3 regions of the Thermosipho sp. (in: thermotogales) genome follow, and region 1 is predicted to be linked to each of the others. Evidence: riboswitches for the same ligand, from Rfam matches in the RefSeq annotation. Region 1 holds a riboswitch; each other region holds the start of a gene.

The links. Region 1 has a riboswitch for cobalamin ahead of JG780_RS08330 (GIY-YIG nuclease family protein). Riboswitches for the same ligand answer to the same signal wherever they lie in the genome.
Region 2: it holds a riboswitch for cobalamin, as region 1 does, so the genes downstream of both, JG780_RS00820 (ABC transporter substrate-binding protein) here and JG780_RS08330 (GIY-YIG nuclease family protein) in region 1, are expected to answer to the same signal.
Region 3: it holds a riboswitch for cobalamin, as region 1 does, so the genes downstream of both, JG780_RS03320 (hypothetical protein) here and JG780_RS08330 (GIY-YIG nuclease family protein) in region 1, are expected to answer to the same signal.

The regions. Positions count from the first base shown of each region.
Region 1 is NZ_JAIHAP010000054.1:7,542-12,580, reverse strand. It holds partial or broken gene JG780_RS08350 (adenosylcobinamide-GDP ribazoletransferase) at 1-365, opposite strand, end outside; gene cbiR (cobamide remodeling phosphodiesterase CbiR) at 362-973, opposite strand; gene cobU (bifunctional adenosylcobinamide kinase/adenosylcobinamide-phosphate guanylyltransferase) at 970-1,467, opposite strand; gene cobT (nicotinate-nucleotide--dimethylbenzimidazole phosphoribosyltransferase) at 1,464-2,405, opposite strand; gene JG780_RS08330 (GIY-YIG nuclease family protein) at 2,402-2,785, opposite strand; cobalamin riboswitch at 2,838-3,006, opposite strand; tRNA gene JG780_RS08325 (tRNA-Pro) at 3,041-3,117, opposite strand; gene JG780_RS08320 (GGDEF domain-containing protein) at 3,251-4,723, shown strand; gene JG780_RS08315 (DUF4130 domain-containing protein) at 4,724-5,039, opposite strand, start outside.
Region 2 is NZ_JAIHAP010000002.1:19,643-24,681, forward strand. It holds gene JG780_RS00805 (ABC transporter ATP-binding protein) at 1-444, opposite strand, end outside; gene JG780_RS00810 (thiamine diphosphokinase) at 502-1,119, shown strand; gene JG780_RS00815 (1-deoxy-D-xylulose-5-phosphate reductoisomerase) at 1,098-2,159, shown strand; cobalamin riboswitch at 2,182-2,347, shown strand; gene JG780_RS00820 (ABC transporter substrate-binding protein) at 2,410-3,288, shown strand; gene JG780_RS00825 (FecCD family ABC transporter permease) at 3,288-4,265, shown strand; gene JG780_RS00830 (HAD-IIA family hydrolase) at 4,293-5,039, shown strand, end outside.
Region 3 is NZ_JAIHAP010000010.1:11,815-16,853, forward strand. It holds gene infB (translation initiation factor IF-2) at 1-657, opposite strand, end outside; gene JG780_RS03300 (DUF3783 domain-containing protein) at 682-888, opposite strand; partial or broken gene JG780_RS10740 (methyl-accepting chemotaxis protein) at 904-1,383, opposite strand; gene JG780_RS03310 (oxygen-binding di-iron domain-containing protein) at 1,749-2,513, opposite strand; gene JG780_RS03315 (queuosine precursor transporter) at 2,733-3,365, shown strand; cobalamin riboswitch at 3,415-3,596, shown strand; gene JG780_RS03320 (hypothetical protein) at 3,657-3,869, shown strand; gene JG780_RS03325 (hypothetical protein) at 4,086-4,217, shown strand; gene JG780_RS03330 (hypothetical protein) at 4,284-4,409, shown strand; gene JG780_RS03335 (hypothetical protein) at 4,418-4,609, shown strand; gene JG780_RS03340 (succinate--CoA ligase subunit alpha) at 4,692-5,039, shown strand, end outside.

The DNA of each region.
Region 1 (5,039 bases):
AGATAAAGATTCCAGAAAACTACTACAAATAGCGTTCCAAAGAAAACAGCAAAAGGACCCACATCTCCTTTGCTCATGATTTCTAATCTTTTTTCTTTGGTTGATTGGTTTAAAAAACCATCAAGTGTGTCTAAAAATCCATCGAAATGGAAAAGGTCAAAAAAATAAAAGGCTAAGACAAGGAAGAATACTTTAAGTGCTAGGTTATTTGATAAAGCTCCAAGATAATATATGCTACCAACTATGTAACCTACGAGTGGAAAAAAACTTGGAAGTTTTTTAACTCTTCTATCAAAGTCATTTACATTAATATTTAATGGCAGTCTTGAGATAAAGGAAAGTGAAAGAAGAAAATTTTTTATCATAAATTTTCCCTCCAGAGGTTGTAGGAATCTAAAAAGTCGTTTAGATCGAAGACTTCAAAACATATATATTTAAGATTTGGCATTAATTTCATGTATTCTTTTGAAAGCAAAAGTGTTTCTTTGTCTAGTTTTAGATGATCTTGATCTCCTTTTACCCCCATTAAATGAAATTCTACGGTATTTTCGAAAAATTCTTTTGTTACTTTCATACCTAAGATGTGATGACCTATATCAAATACCGTTCTATTGTGTATTAAAATGTCTTTTTTTAGATTTTCCACGGAAATTTTGTCTGATTTTTTCAATAAAGGTTCTATACAATCTATTGGGTGGGCAACATAGTTTAATATTGGTAAATTACTTTCTTCAAAAAAATTAAATGCATCTTCGACGTTGTTTATACAGTCTGTTGGAAGGTGTACGGTGTATTCTAGTCCGTATTTTTTTGAGATTTTATAAAGTTCTGGAAGTTCATTTTTTAGCATATGTCTTGTTTCCATGTCAAATGAAAAAACAAGAAGTTCTACAAAATCGACTATCTCTGCAACTAATTTAACATTTTCAAGATAACCTCCTGGAATAAGCCAAGAAGTGGCTCCTATTTTCATTTTATTTTCACCCCTATCCCCGATACCATTAAATAAACATTATCTGAAAGTGAAGCAACTTTTTTGTTGAGCAGTCCCAAGTTGTCTACATATTTTCTTGAAAGTTTATTTTCTGGTATTATTCCCCATCCTACTTCGTTTGTGACAATAATTAAGTTGTAATTAACTCTTTTTAGTGAATCAATAAGTTTTTTTGTATAATATTCTATATCTTTTTCATAATAATATAGATTTCCAAGATAGGTTGTGAGACAGTCAAGTATTGCAACTTCATATTTTTGATTTAGACTTTCAATGATTTTATAGACCTCTATTGGTTCTTCAAAAGTGTCAAAACCTATTCTTTCTTGTTTATGTTTTTCTATTCTTTTTTTCATCTCTTCATCAAAAGCAACACCAGTTGCAATAAATGCCTTTTTTTTAAAGTTTTCTGATAACTTTAAAGCAAAACTACTTTTTCCAGATTTTACGCCTCCTGTTATAAGGGTTATCATGATCTCACCTTTTCATTTTTAAAGTTAAAGTATTTTATAGCGGCTTCTATTAAATAAACGGATAATGCCGCACCTGTTCCTTCACCAAGCCTCATATCAAGATCTAAGATAGGCCTTACACCTAGGCTATCCAAAATGACTTTATGCCCTTTTACTTTTGATAAATGTCCGAAAAAGGCGTAATCTAAAACTCTTTCATTTATCTTATACGCTAGGTAAAATCCGGCGGTTGTTGGAAATCCGTCTATAACCACGGGGACTTTATTTTTAAAAGCTTCTAAGATGAAACCTGCCATTTGACCTATGCAGTATCCACCAACCTTAGAGAGAACATCAATTGGATCATTTGGATTTGGCCTATTTATTTTCAAAGCTTTCTTTACAATATTTCTTTTCTTTATTACAGAAGAAGGAGGAATAGGTGTTCCAATATCGGTTATTTTATCCACATCAAAACCAAATGCAGCAAATATTGCGGTTGCTGTTGTTGTATTTCCAATGCCTTTGTCACCTATTACAAGTAAATCTGCTCCTTGGCTTATAGCTTTTTTTGCAACTTTCATTCCATATTCAATACATGTAATTGCTTCTTCTCTTGTCATTGCAGGCCCCATTGAAAAATCTTTTGTGCCATATCCTACTTTCATTTTTATCAATGAAGGATTATCTTCAAAATCATAATCTACGCCACTATCTACTACAAAAAATTTAAGCCCCATATGTCTTGCAAAGACGTTTATACCTGCACCACCTTTAAAATAATTTAAAACCATTTGATAGGTCACGTTTTTAGGATACGCAGAAACTCCGTTTTGTACTACTCCATGATCTGCTGCAAATACATAAACTCTTTTGTCCTTGAACATTGGCAATGGAATTTGCTTTTTTATTTTAAAAAGTTTACTAGCAAGTTCTTCAAGATATCCTGCCTCGTTCATTTTAATTCCCCCTTGAGTATGTTTGAAAGTATTTTTGAAAAATTATCGAAATTATCTATATAATATAGATTGGTCTGTACTTTTAAATCTGAACTGCCAAACCCTTTTGGACCTGTAAAAAATTGAGACATGTAGAGTGAAATCTTTTCCTCACATTTTGTTTTTGAAGAAAGCATTATAACTGATTTTACGTTTGATTTATCGAGAAGATAGTCAATATGCCAGTGCAACTTTTTATTTTTGGACAGGTGCCTAGATACTCTTTTTTCAATATTGTTCATAGCAGAGCCTACATATACGTAAGTACCTTTTTTTAGATTCCATTTTTTTATTTTGGTATCTATTGGCAATTCAATTAATAGTAAGTAGCATCCTTTCATATTTTCACCTTAATAAAAACAAAAATTTCCCCGAAATGCCCTAGCATTCGGGAAGTGACTTTCATCATAGGCAGGTCTCCCGGCTCCCGGATCAACCTACTCTCCACGCCTTCCCAGGAAATACTCCCAGTGGCATCCTGTGGATTTCGTCCCCGGTTACGGTTGCTGGGCAGCCCCGGCCTTTCACCGGTGTTCCCTTAACCTATGATGGTTTTCTATATTATATACTATAAAAGGCCGGTTAGCCCGGCCTTTTGGTCGGGGTGACTGGACTTGAACCAGCGACCTCTTGCGCCCCATGCAAGCGCGCTAGCCAACTGCGCTACACCCCGATACACTAAAATTATATTCTATCTTTCTTTTTATGTCAAACTATATCAGTCTTTTTTAAGTTTGTAAAAAGTTGAATTTTGATAAAAATCCTGCTTTTTTGTGTTAAAATAAAACGTGGGAGGCGTTTTTTTGATGTTTAGATTTTATCTAAAATACTTTTTGATAGCTTTTATCATATTTGCATTTTTTCCCATATCCTTTTATTATTTATCATATCCTAAAGGAGTAAAAATAGTAAAGGCGGAGAATGGAATTTCTCTTCCGATTTCTTCAACTCTAAATTCAAGAAGGACATTCCATTTGAAATTTCAAATTCCAAATGGATATAGTTATGTATATTTCCCATATGTTGATTGTTCATATATTAAAGTCTATTCTTCAGGGAAATTAATTGGAAAATATGGATTTAACGATAGAAATGCGCATTCTTGGTTTGTGCCGATGTTGTTTGAGATTCCAGATAAGATAAATAGCTTGGAAGTTGAAATTAGCGGAGTTTATTCAATAGGGCTTGATAGTTTTTATTTAATAAAAGAAGGCGAAAGGAAAAAATATGTCTTTTTAAGATTTTTAACGGATAATTTAATAAATATATCGATAGGTCTTGTGTTAACTCTTGGTATACTGCTTTTAATGCTTTCGAAAAACACAAATTTTTTGCGGAAAAATGCATACGTTTATTTTGGACTCTCGAGTATTTTTGCAACGGTCTGGCTTTTTGATTTGTTGTCATTTGAAAGTTTTTGGTTTCCATTAAGGAAAATATTTGTATCATCTGCATATTTTTCGCTTTTATTGATAATAGTTGGATTTGAGTTTTATAATTTCTCAAAGGTTAGTAAAATTGCAAAAGTTGTGTCAATTTTAAATCTTGCTGCGGGAGTTTCTGGTTTGTTAACATTTTCCGATTATCAACTAAAGTTAGTTTCAACATATGCATCGCCTCTTTTAATAATTGATTCTTTGTATTTAGTATATATAACTTTTAGAGCGTATATACCTCTTGATATGGTTTTTTCATCATTTTTTGCAATAACTGTATCTCACGATGCTCTAGTTATGATTTTAAATGTGCCGGCTAGGTTTTTTTCTCCATACGGTGTAATAGCTATATATTTAAGTTTTGTGTTTAACATTCTTTTTGAATATAAAGAAAAATCTACAGAGGTAAATATATTATACGCACAGAGTATTATAGACAAATTAACTGGTGCATACAACCGGGGAGTTTTAAATAGTAACTTTTTGAAAAAAGGAGATGTATTGGTTTTTGTTGATCTAAATAAATTTAAGCAAATCAATGACACACTGGGTCATGATGTTGGAGATAAGGTATTACAAAAACTTTCAAGTATAATTAAGTCATATATTAGCTCTTCAGATCTTCTTGTTAGAATGGGTGGAGATGAGTTTTTAGTTGTTTTGAAAAACAAAGATGAGAGTATAGCAAAAGATTTAATGAAAAAAATTCTTGAAGAGTTTAAAAAATCCTTTGAGTTTTCACCAACATTTTCATGGGGTATTTCAAAGATTGAAGATAATAATATAGACAACGCTATTAGAAAAGCAGATGATTTAATGTATAAAATGAAAAGGGGAAAATAGTTATGCGGTAATGCTTTTTTGATATATATCCCAAAGATGCAGAGTAGGATCGTAGTTTTGTACAAAAAGATTTACTCTATTTTCTTTTAATACTTTTCTTGTTTGGTTATTATAACTAATAACGATCTTTCTTTTTTCATCGTATATAATGAATTTTTCATTTTTTAGTCTTTCAAGAAAGTATAAGAATAAAAGATCTATTATATTCGAGTTAGAGGAAAATGAAGATATAAATACTCCGTTGTGTTCTAAAAAGTAGAGCTTTCTTTTAATTTTTTCAAATTCAGTCAATACATCTTTAGAAATTTTTCTAAGA
Region 2 (5,039 bases), on a different contig from region 1:
CTGTTCACCACCAGACATTTCTGACGGATAAGCATTCTTCCTATGAATTATATGTAACCTTTCAAGCCACTCAAGAGCTTTTTTTCTAATCTCACTTGGAGTTCCGTTCTTTGAAATCAGCAAAGGAATCTCAACATTTTCAACAGCAGTTAGAACTGGTATAAGATTAAAAAATTGGAAAATAAACCCCATGTTTTCGGATCTAAAAATTGTTTTTTCCTCTTCATTCATTCTGTCAAGTCTTTTTCCAAGAACTTCAACTTCACCTGATGTTGGCTCATCAAGTCCTGAAAGACAATTTAAAAGAGTAGTTTTACCACAACCAGATGGTCCCAAAATAGCAAGAATTTCACCTTCATTTATTTCAAGATTAACACCTTTTAAAGCTTCAAATTTTTCCTTTTTACCATACACTTTTGTTAATTTTTTTGCCCTTACTATCATTCTTTCATCTCCATGATATAATTTTCTTGTATATATTATAACATTAGGAGGGATATAGTGAAGGCAACAATTGTTTTAAATGGTAATATTGATGAAACATTAGTTTTAAACACAAACCACATAATAGCTGTTGATGGTGGAGCAAAGTTACTCAAAAAAAGAAATATATTGCCAAACATCGTAATAGGTGATCTTGACTCTATTGACAATGAAACGATAGATTTTTTAAAAAAACAATCTGTGAAAATTATCGAATACCCCAAAGAAAAGGATGAAACAGATTGCGAACTTGCTATAAAATATGCTCTTGAAAACGGTTTTAAAGAAATAGAAATAATAAATTTCCAAGGTGAAAGGATAGATATGATATTTGCACTCTATGGACTTTTAAAAAAATTTGATGCAAATATTTACTTAAATTCCGAAAAGTTAGAATCTGCAATTTTAAAAGAAAATAATACACTTGAAAAAGAAGTTAAAATAGGTGAAATATGGTCTTTTATTCCTTTGTGTAATTCAACTTTTATGATAGAAGGCTTTAAATATCCCTTCAATGGTAACATGGGTATAGAAAATCCAATAGGTGTAAGTAACGAAACAACGGCTGAAAAAATAAAAATACATGTAGAAAAAGGAGAGGTGATTTACTTTAGATGGAAGAAAAAACCGTTGTAATATTAGGAGCAACTGGATCAATTGGAATGCAAACTCTTGAAGTAATTAAAAAACTTGATAACTTTAGAGTAAAAGGTATAGCTTTCGGGAAGAATACTACTCTTGCTGAAAAAATTATAAAAGATTTTAAAGTCGAATACTTTTACTCTCCTGTAAAATCTAATGTAAGTTCTATAAAAGATATGGTGGCAAAAATCAAACCTGATATTGTAGTTGTTGCAATACCTGGTTTTGATGGTGTTCTTGCAACAATTGATTCTATACCTTACACAAAAAGACTTGCACTTGCTACAAAGGAAGCTTTGGTCTGTGCAGGTCCATTTGTAAAAAAAGCTTGTAAAGAAAATAACGTTGAGCTAATACCAGTTGATAGTGAACATTCTGCAATTTTTCAGATATTTGATGAAAGTGTGGTAAAGATATTAATAACTGCATCTGGCGGTGCAATAAGAGATAAAGAAAATATAGATGATTTATCAGTCGAAGACATATTAAATCACCCTGTTTGGAGTATGGGTAAAAAAATAACTGTAGATTCTTCAACAATGGTAAATAAAGCATTTGAAGTAATTGAAGCCTTCGAACTTTTTGAATTGGAAAATATTGAGGTAAAAATACATCCAACTGGAACAGTTCATGGAGCTGTATTTTTAAAAGATGGGACTGTAAAAATTCATTTTGGATTTCCAGATATGAAAATTCCAATTTCTTACTCACTAAGTTATCCAAAAAGATTATACGAAAATAAAAATTGGCCAAATTTTGAAAGTAAAAATTTTATATTTGAAGATGTAAATCCCTCAAAATATCCTGCTTTTTTCTATGGAAGAAGTATAATTAAGGATCTTGCAAAAAGAATAGCCTTCAATGCAGCTGACGAAATTGCTGTAGAAAAATTCCTAAATGGTCAAATAAAATTTTCAAAAATAGCTGATATAGTCATAAACACATGCGAAAAAATAAATGGAAATATAAATGATTTTAAAGAAATCTTTGAAATAGACAAGATTGCAAGACAAATTGCAAAAGAACAATATTAGTGTTATAATCTATTTGCAGCAACTTAATATTTCCCTTTCAAATAAGGGAAGCCGGTGAAAGTCCGGCACGGGGACGCCACCGTAACCGGGGACGAAATCCACAAAATGCCACTGGGATATTTCCTGGGAAGGCGTGGAGAGTAGGATGATCCGGAAGTCGGGATACCTTATTTGAAAGGAAAGCATTCCACCTTTGCGGTCCCTAAGGGTGGGCATTTTTCTTTAAAATATTATATAGGAGGGATAAAGGATGAAAAGATTGGCTATTTTTTTAAGTGTCTTATTAACTACATTTATATTTGCACTCTCTATTGTTGATGATGCCGGGAGATTGGTAAGCTTTGATAAAATACCTGAAAGGATAGTTTCTGCTGCTCCAAGCTCTACAAAATTTCTTGTAAAACTTGGTCTTGGAGAGAATATAGTTGGTGTTACAGATTGGGATTCTTTTAATGCTGAAAAAATTGGAAATATGGTACCACTAAACATAGAAAAAATTATTTCATTAAATCCTGACATTGTAATCACTTTCGGTGGTTTTCAACTTCCAGAAGTTCAAAAGCTAGAAAAATTCGGTATTAAGGCACTTGTTTTAAATCCTACAACACTAAATGACGTTGCAAGAGATGTAATGCTTCTTGGAAATGTATTTGGTAAAGAACAAATAGCATCTGAAATTGCAAATAAAATAAAACAAACAATTTCAGACTATGGTGTAAAGAGCTCAAAAGTGCCTCTTGAAAAAAGACCAAAAGTCTTTTTCACAATAACAGTTCCAAATAATGAAACAAAAGACCTTTGGACTGCAGGAACTGGCTCTTATGTAAATGAATTGATTACATACGCAGGTGGAGTAAATATTTGTGCTCCTTATTCTGGTAATAATGGATGGTTCTCTGTGAATTGGGAATTTTTAACATACAATGATCCTGATATAATAATTGTCGCATCATACATTAGCCCAGATGAAACTATAAAGCAAATAAAATCGCATGAAATATTTAAAAACCTTAAGGCCGTTAAAAACAACAAAATATTTGTTATTGATGGCAACGACATAAGCTCAATATCTCCAGATATAGTAAAATATCTTGAAATTTTTTATAATTTCTTTTACGGAGGAAAATAATGACTAAAAAAAACATTTATAAGACTGGAAGGATGATCCTTCCAGTCTTGTTCTTCTTAGTAATTCTTATAAATCTTTCTATAGGAACTGTGAAAATTCCAATCTCTCAAATATTTAATCCTGAAAATGAGAAAATAAAATTCCTCATATGGAATGTTAGATTTCCAAGAATATTAATGAGCCTAATAGCTGGTTCAGGCCTTGCACTTGTTGGAAACATCTACCAAACAATTATGAAAAATCCACTTGTTGATCCTTATCTAATTGGTACATCTTCAGGGGCCGGTTTTGGTGCAGTTTTAGCACTTTATGTTGCTGTTTCATTGAACAGAACCGTCAGTGTCAATGTATTTTCTTTTGCATTTTCATTACTTGCTTCACTATTAACAATTATTCTTGCGAAAAGAAAGAGAATAATTCCTATCACTCACCTTATTCTTTCAGGTGTATTAATTAGTACTATATTTTCATCTGCTACAATCTTATTAATAAATCTTTCACGTAAAACTTTGACAAGCGCATATGTTTGGCTTTTTGGAAGCCTTTCTGGTACAACAATAAATGATTTAACAATTCCAGCAATATCGGTAATTGTACTGTTTTTTATTGCATTAATAAAAAACAAAGAACTCGATGCAATTGCTTTAGGAGAAGAGGAAGCAAAAATTCTTGGTGTTGATGTTGAAAAAATAAAATGGTTCTTTTATTTAGCAGGGTCTTTTGTAATATCGGTAATTGTATCAAAAACTGGAATAATCGGCTTTGTTGGTTTAATAATTCCTCATGCAGCCAGAATTCTTACTGGTTCAAAACATAAATACAGCCTTATTGGCAGTATCTTACTTGGTGGAATTTTTCTCTCCTTTTCTGACACCATATCTAGAACAATAGCTTCTCCCATTGAAGTTCCAATAGGTGTTGTTACATCGTTTATTGGTGCACCATTAATGTTCATCCTTCTTAAAAAACAAAAATAATAGTATAATATCTTTTGAGGTGAAAAAATGAAAATTCTTACAAAAGATTCTCTTAAAAAATTAGAGAATATTAAGTTGTTCGTTCTTGACATCGATGGTACTTTTTCCTTAAGTGGAAAGCTTTTCCCTGGTTCAATTGAGTTTGCAAACACTGTTTTAAAAGCAAACAAAAAATTTGTTTTCTTGACAAACAATTCAAACAAATCAATTGATGATTATTTATTAGAATTTAAAAACGCTGGTCTTTCAATAAATGCTGATCAAATTTTTACTGCTGGCATTGAAACTGCTGAATATTTGATTGAAAAATTTGGACCCAAAAAAATATATCTTGTAGGAAACAAGGCAATTAAACAAGTATTTGAAAATATTGGACATAAGGTTGTAGATAGTGAAGAACCTGATATTGTTGTTGTTACATTTGATACTACTTTAAACTATGAAAAACTAGCTAAGGCTTGCAATTATGTTTCAAAAGGAAAATTGTTTGTTCTAACAAACCCTGACCTAAATTGTCCATCAAAAGATGGACCTATCCCTGATACAGGAGCAATTGCAAGTATAATCACAAAGGCTACTGGAAAAGAGCCAGACATAATATTTGGAAAACCAGATCCATTAATTCTTGAAATGATCATGCAAAAAAATAATGTAAAAAAAGAAGAAACATGTGTAATTGGAGATAGGCTCTATACGGATATTCTTCTTGGCAAAAGAGCTGGAGTGCTGACCATTTTAGTATTAACAGGTGAAGCAAAAGAAAGTGATATAAAA
Region 3 (5,039 bases), on a different contig from region 1:
CTCTTCTCTTTCAGCTACTCTTGTATTTCTTATATAATCAAGTAATGTTGTTTTACCATGGTCAACGTGACCCATTACTGTAACTACTGGTGGTCTTTCTTTCAAATTTTCGGGATTTTTGTATTTTTCTTCAAAGTATTTTTCTATCTCAATTAAAGGATTTTCTATAACTTCTTCTTTTTCCTCAGTTTCAAATGAAATCCTTACATCGTACATTCTGGCAATTTTTTTCGCAAGTTGCAGATTGAGCGACTGACCTGGTTTCAGGATTTCACCTTTCATAAAAAAGTCCTGTATAATCCTGTTTTGTGGAATTCCAATTTTTTCAGCAAATTTGTCCAATTTTAGATCTTCTTCAGTTATTTTTACTGAATTTTTCTTTTTGTTTGTTTGTAACTTTTCTAAAGAACCTTCTTTGTTTTTAAAGTGTTTCCCATTAACTTCTTCATCAATTTCCTCATATTCTTCATACTCTTCAATAAGTTCCTCTTCTTCCTCTTGGGTTCCATACATTTCAAGAAGAAGATTAACTGTTTCTTCATCAATATAACTCATGTGACTTTTTATCTCTATTCCCAGTTCATGTAACTCCTTCATCAATTCTCTTGTATCCATTTCTAGTTGTCTTGCAAGCTCATATACTCTTAATCGAGCCAATAGAATCACCTCCAAAACCTTTCTCTACTTCTGCTTCGTCTTTTTCATAAATTCATGCTCCTTTTCAATTTCAACTATCAAATCTGATAGTTTCCATTCTAAATTAGTTGGAGTCGTCGTTGCAAAAATCAGCTCCTTTTCTGGAAAATTATCTTTCAATAACTTTATTAATTTAAATAATTCATCTCTCTTTTCAAAACCATGTATAATTAAAAAAGCCTTTTCTTTCATACATTTCCTTCCTTTCTATAACTTTAAATTTTTCAAAGAATTTTGTGCTTTAACTATTGAACGTATGACTTCACTAATCGTATTAAATTCCTTAGAAGTTTCACCTAAAATTTCCACTGCATTTGACAACAATTTATATTCATTTTCCAAACTTTCACTCGTATCTTCATACAATTTTTTGGAGCTTACTAACACCTGAATATTCTTTTTCATATAATTTAATGCTTCGCTTAATGAATTTTGCACTGCACTAAATAATCCCTCTATTTGTTTTAACGAATTAATAGATTCATTTACAGAATTTGAAATCTCAGAAATTATCTTTGAAATATTAGCGGATGTTTCTTGTGATTCTTCAGCCAACTTTTGAATTTCAGATGCTACAACAGAAAATCCTTTTCCATATTCTCCTGCTCTTGCAGCTTCAATAGATGCATTTAATGCCAATAAATTTGTTTGTTTTGCAATCCTCTGTATAGCTTTTACAAGCTCTTCTACTTTTGAAAATTTTTCAAAAGTTTCTGATGTTTTACCTATTGTATCTTTAAATTTTAATGAAACATTATCAACATCTGTTCCAAGACTTTTTAAATCATCATTAATTTTCTGATTAACTTCTGTAGCATATTCTACGTTTTCAACTATACTTTTACTTTCTTTTGAAAAACTCTCAAGAAGCTTAAAAATATTATCATTTAATTCTTCAAATCTACTGGTAATCTTTTCTATATCATCTTTTATATCATTTATCCTTGAAACTAATACTTCATCCAACTGTGCCATAAAAGATAACATCAAATTCTGTACATAAAAAGCCGATGATAAAGTATTTAAAGTTTTTTCATCTATTTTCATATCTATCATCTCCCGTAAAATTGTTCAATTATATCGCTACCACATTTCAATGTCTTAAACCAGTTCAAAAATTCTTTGGCAACACTTTCTTTTAAAACGGCACCATGCTGTGGAGCAATCATATCAATTTCATATTCTGATACTCTATCAACCCAAATCTTACAAGCAGCATTTGAAGTCATATATCTTTTATGAAAACCTTCCATTGCACTTACTAGATTTTTAAAGTCGCCTTCATATATTTGCACCCTTTGACTAAATGGTAGTAAAGAAACCCCTATATCACCGCTAAATAATATTTTAGAGATTGGATCATAGACATTAAAGTGACCTGGGGCATGCAAAAAATGTGCCGGAACAAAATCAAGTGTATATCCAGAAAATCTAACCCCCTTTTCTCCTCTATCCTTTAGTCCAACTATTCTGTTTTTATCAAAAACGCCAAAATGTGGTAAAAATCTTATCCAAAGTTCTGAAATATAAATTTTTGCTCTGCTTGCTATTGTAAGCCACATCGTTATTCCAGAGGAAACATCAGGGTCTTGGTGCGAATAAAATATTCCTTCTATATTTTCAGGAGCAATAATTTCAGATACATTTGCAAGCACCCTTGGAAAAACATGAGCTCCACCTGGATCTAATAAAAAACCTTTATTTTCATGGATAATTAAATATTGATTAGTTGGAACCATATTTGGATCCTCTGTCTCTTCCCAACCAAGAAGGTAATATTTATGCTTGCCATCATCATATAAACAAATATTATTCATACTTTTTACCCCCTTTACTATTTATTATACTACTATTTATTATACCAGAAAAATAAACATTTTTCAGTTTTTTAGAACTATAAAAAATATTAACAATACAAACTTTCATATTTATAAAGATTTAAGGTTATTAACTTTATTTTTACTTGAAATCTATTACACAATGTTATAGAATAAGATGCTAAATGAATTGTTAATATATAGATAAGGAGGTTGATCATGGAAAAATCACAGGAAAGGTTAATACTTTTAACAGGATTGTTTACTGCCGTCATTATCATCTCAAACATAATAGCAGGAAAACTAGTTAATATTGGCCCATTTGTTATCACTTTATCAGTTTTAATTTATCCACTTAGCTTTGGAATATCTAATATAATATTTGAAGTTTATGGAGCTAATATGGCAAAAAAGGTTATCAAAGTTGGATTTTTAGCCTCACTTATTTTAGTAATATATTCATATTTAGTAATATTTTATCCACCATCAAATATTTTTGACAAAAATAATGCTTATATAACAGTTTTCAATTCAACTCCAAGAATAATATTAGCAAGCTTTTTAGCTTATCTTTCAGCACAATATACTAATATTTGGGCTTTTAACTTACCTAAAAAACTATTCAACTATGAAAATATTACTTTTAGAAATGCTTTTTCAATGATAATCACTCAATTTGTAGATTCTATAGTTTTCGTTGTAGTATCCTTTTTTGGCTCATATGATCTTAACGTATTGTTTAATATGATATTATCACAGTATATAGTAAAGCTAGCTCTATCAATTTTCAATAGTCCAATAATAAATATGAGCGTTAAAAAAATTAAAAATGAATTTGCTTTCGAAGAATAATACGCAATTAATTGGTTTTTTCTAAAATAATAATTCTCTAGAAAAGTGAATATTATTTTGGAATAAAGGTGCCTATTTGGCTTAAAAGGGAAGCTGGTGAAAATCCAGCGCGGCCCCGCCACTGTAACCGAGGACGAAATCCACAGTATGCCACTGGGAAGTATTCCTGGGAAGGCGTGGAGAGTAGGATGATTCGGAAGTCAGGAGACCTGCCTTTATTCCAAAACGTTTCTCAATCTCGAGGGAAGATTGAGAAAAAATTTTTTATTTCAATACTTTGGAGGTGAGATAGTGAAAATTCATGAGTTTGTTGGTAAAAAACTTTTAAAAGAAGCAGGGAATGAAACACCAAATGGCTATGTAATTAAAAACTCAGACAGTCTACAAGTAAAATTTCTTCCAGCAGTTTTAAAAAGTCAAGTCCTTGTTGAAAGCAGAATGAAAGCAGGTGGAAATTTGCAAACACAAAAGACGAATTTTTCACCAATACATAAAATCTATTAGAAAAAGATATCCATGGTGAAAAACCTTATGCAATTCTTGTTGAAGAAAAAATAAATATTAAACAGATATAAAAATTCTTTTCTCAGAAAGTGGTGGTATAGAAATTGAAAACAATAAAAATAATATTTTAAATCTAAACATAAATGATTATAAAAAGCTGCCTGATAAATTTCACGATATTGTTATTAGCTATATAAATTATTTATTGAAAAAGAATTGACTCTTCTTGAAATTAATCTTCTTGCAGAAGATGAAAATGGCAAGTTAATCGCGCTTGATTGTGTAATGCATCTTGATGACAATGCATTATTTAGACAAAAATGGGCTCAAGAATTTGTAAATGATTAATATCCATTTCATTTTGTAAAATTAGATGGTGATATTGGCAGTATCGGTTGTGGAGCTGGAATAGTTATGGCAACAATGGATGCAGTAAATCTATATTGTGGAAAACCTGCCAACTTTTTGGATCTTGGTGGTGGAGCAAATTCAAATATAACTTTAGAAGCAATGAGATCACTAAAATCACTAAATGTATAAAAATCATAATGAATATATTTGGTTGTATTACAAAATGCGACGAAATAGCAAAAGCAATCGTAAAATTCAAAAACGAAAATAAAAATGTTCCTATACTTGTAAGAATTACCGGACCCAATGAAAACGAAGCCAAACGAATATTAGATGAAAATAACATAGCTTATTTTGATGATATGTACGAGATGATTAAATTGCAATAAGGGGAAGTATCATGATTAATGGAAATGAAAAAGTCTGTGCTCAAGGTATTACTGGAAAATATGGTAAATTTCACACAAAAAAATGATTGAATATGGAACAAATATAGTTTGTGGAGTTTCAAAAAACAATAAAGTAACAAATATTGAAAATATTCCTGTTTTTGATAACATGTTCGAAGCTGTAAAAAAATATAAATGTGATACTAGCGTGGTTTTTGTTCCGACCCTTTATGCTAAAAGTGCTATATTTGAAGCCATTGATTCAGGAATTAAAAAAATCATCACAATAACTGAGCACATTCCAATTCACGATATGATCGAAATATATAAAAAAGTAAAAGAGAAAAATATAACATTTGTAGGTCCAAATTGTCCAGGAATTATTCTTCCAGGAGTAAGTAAAATTGGAATAATGCCATCATCAGATTTC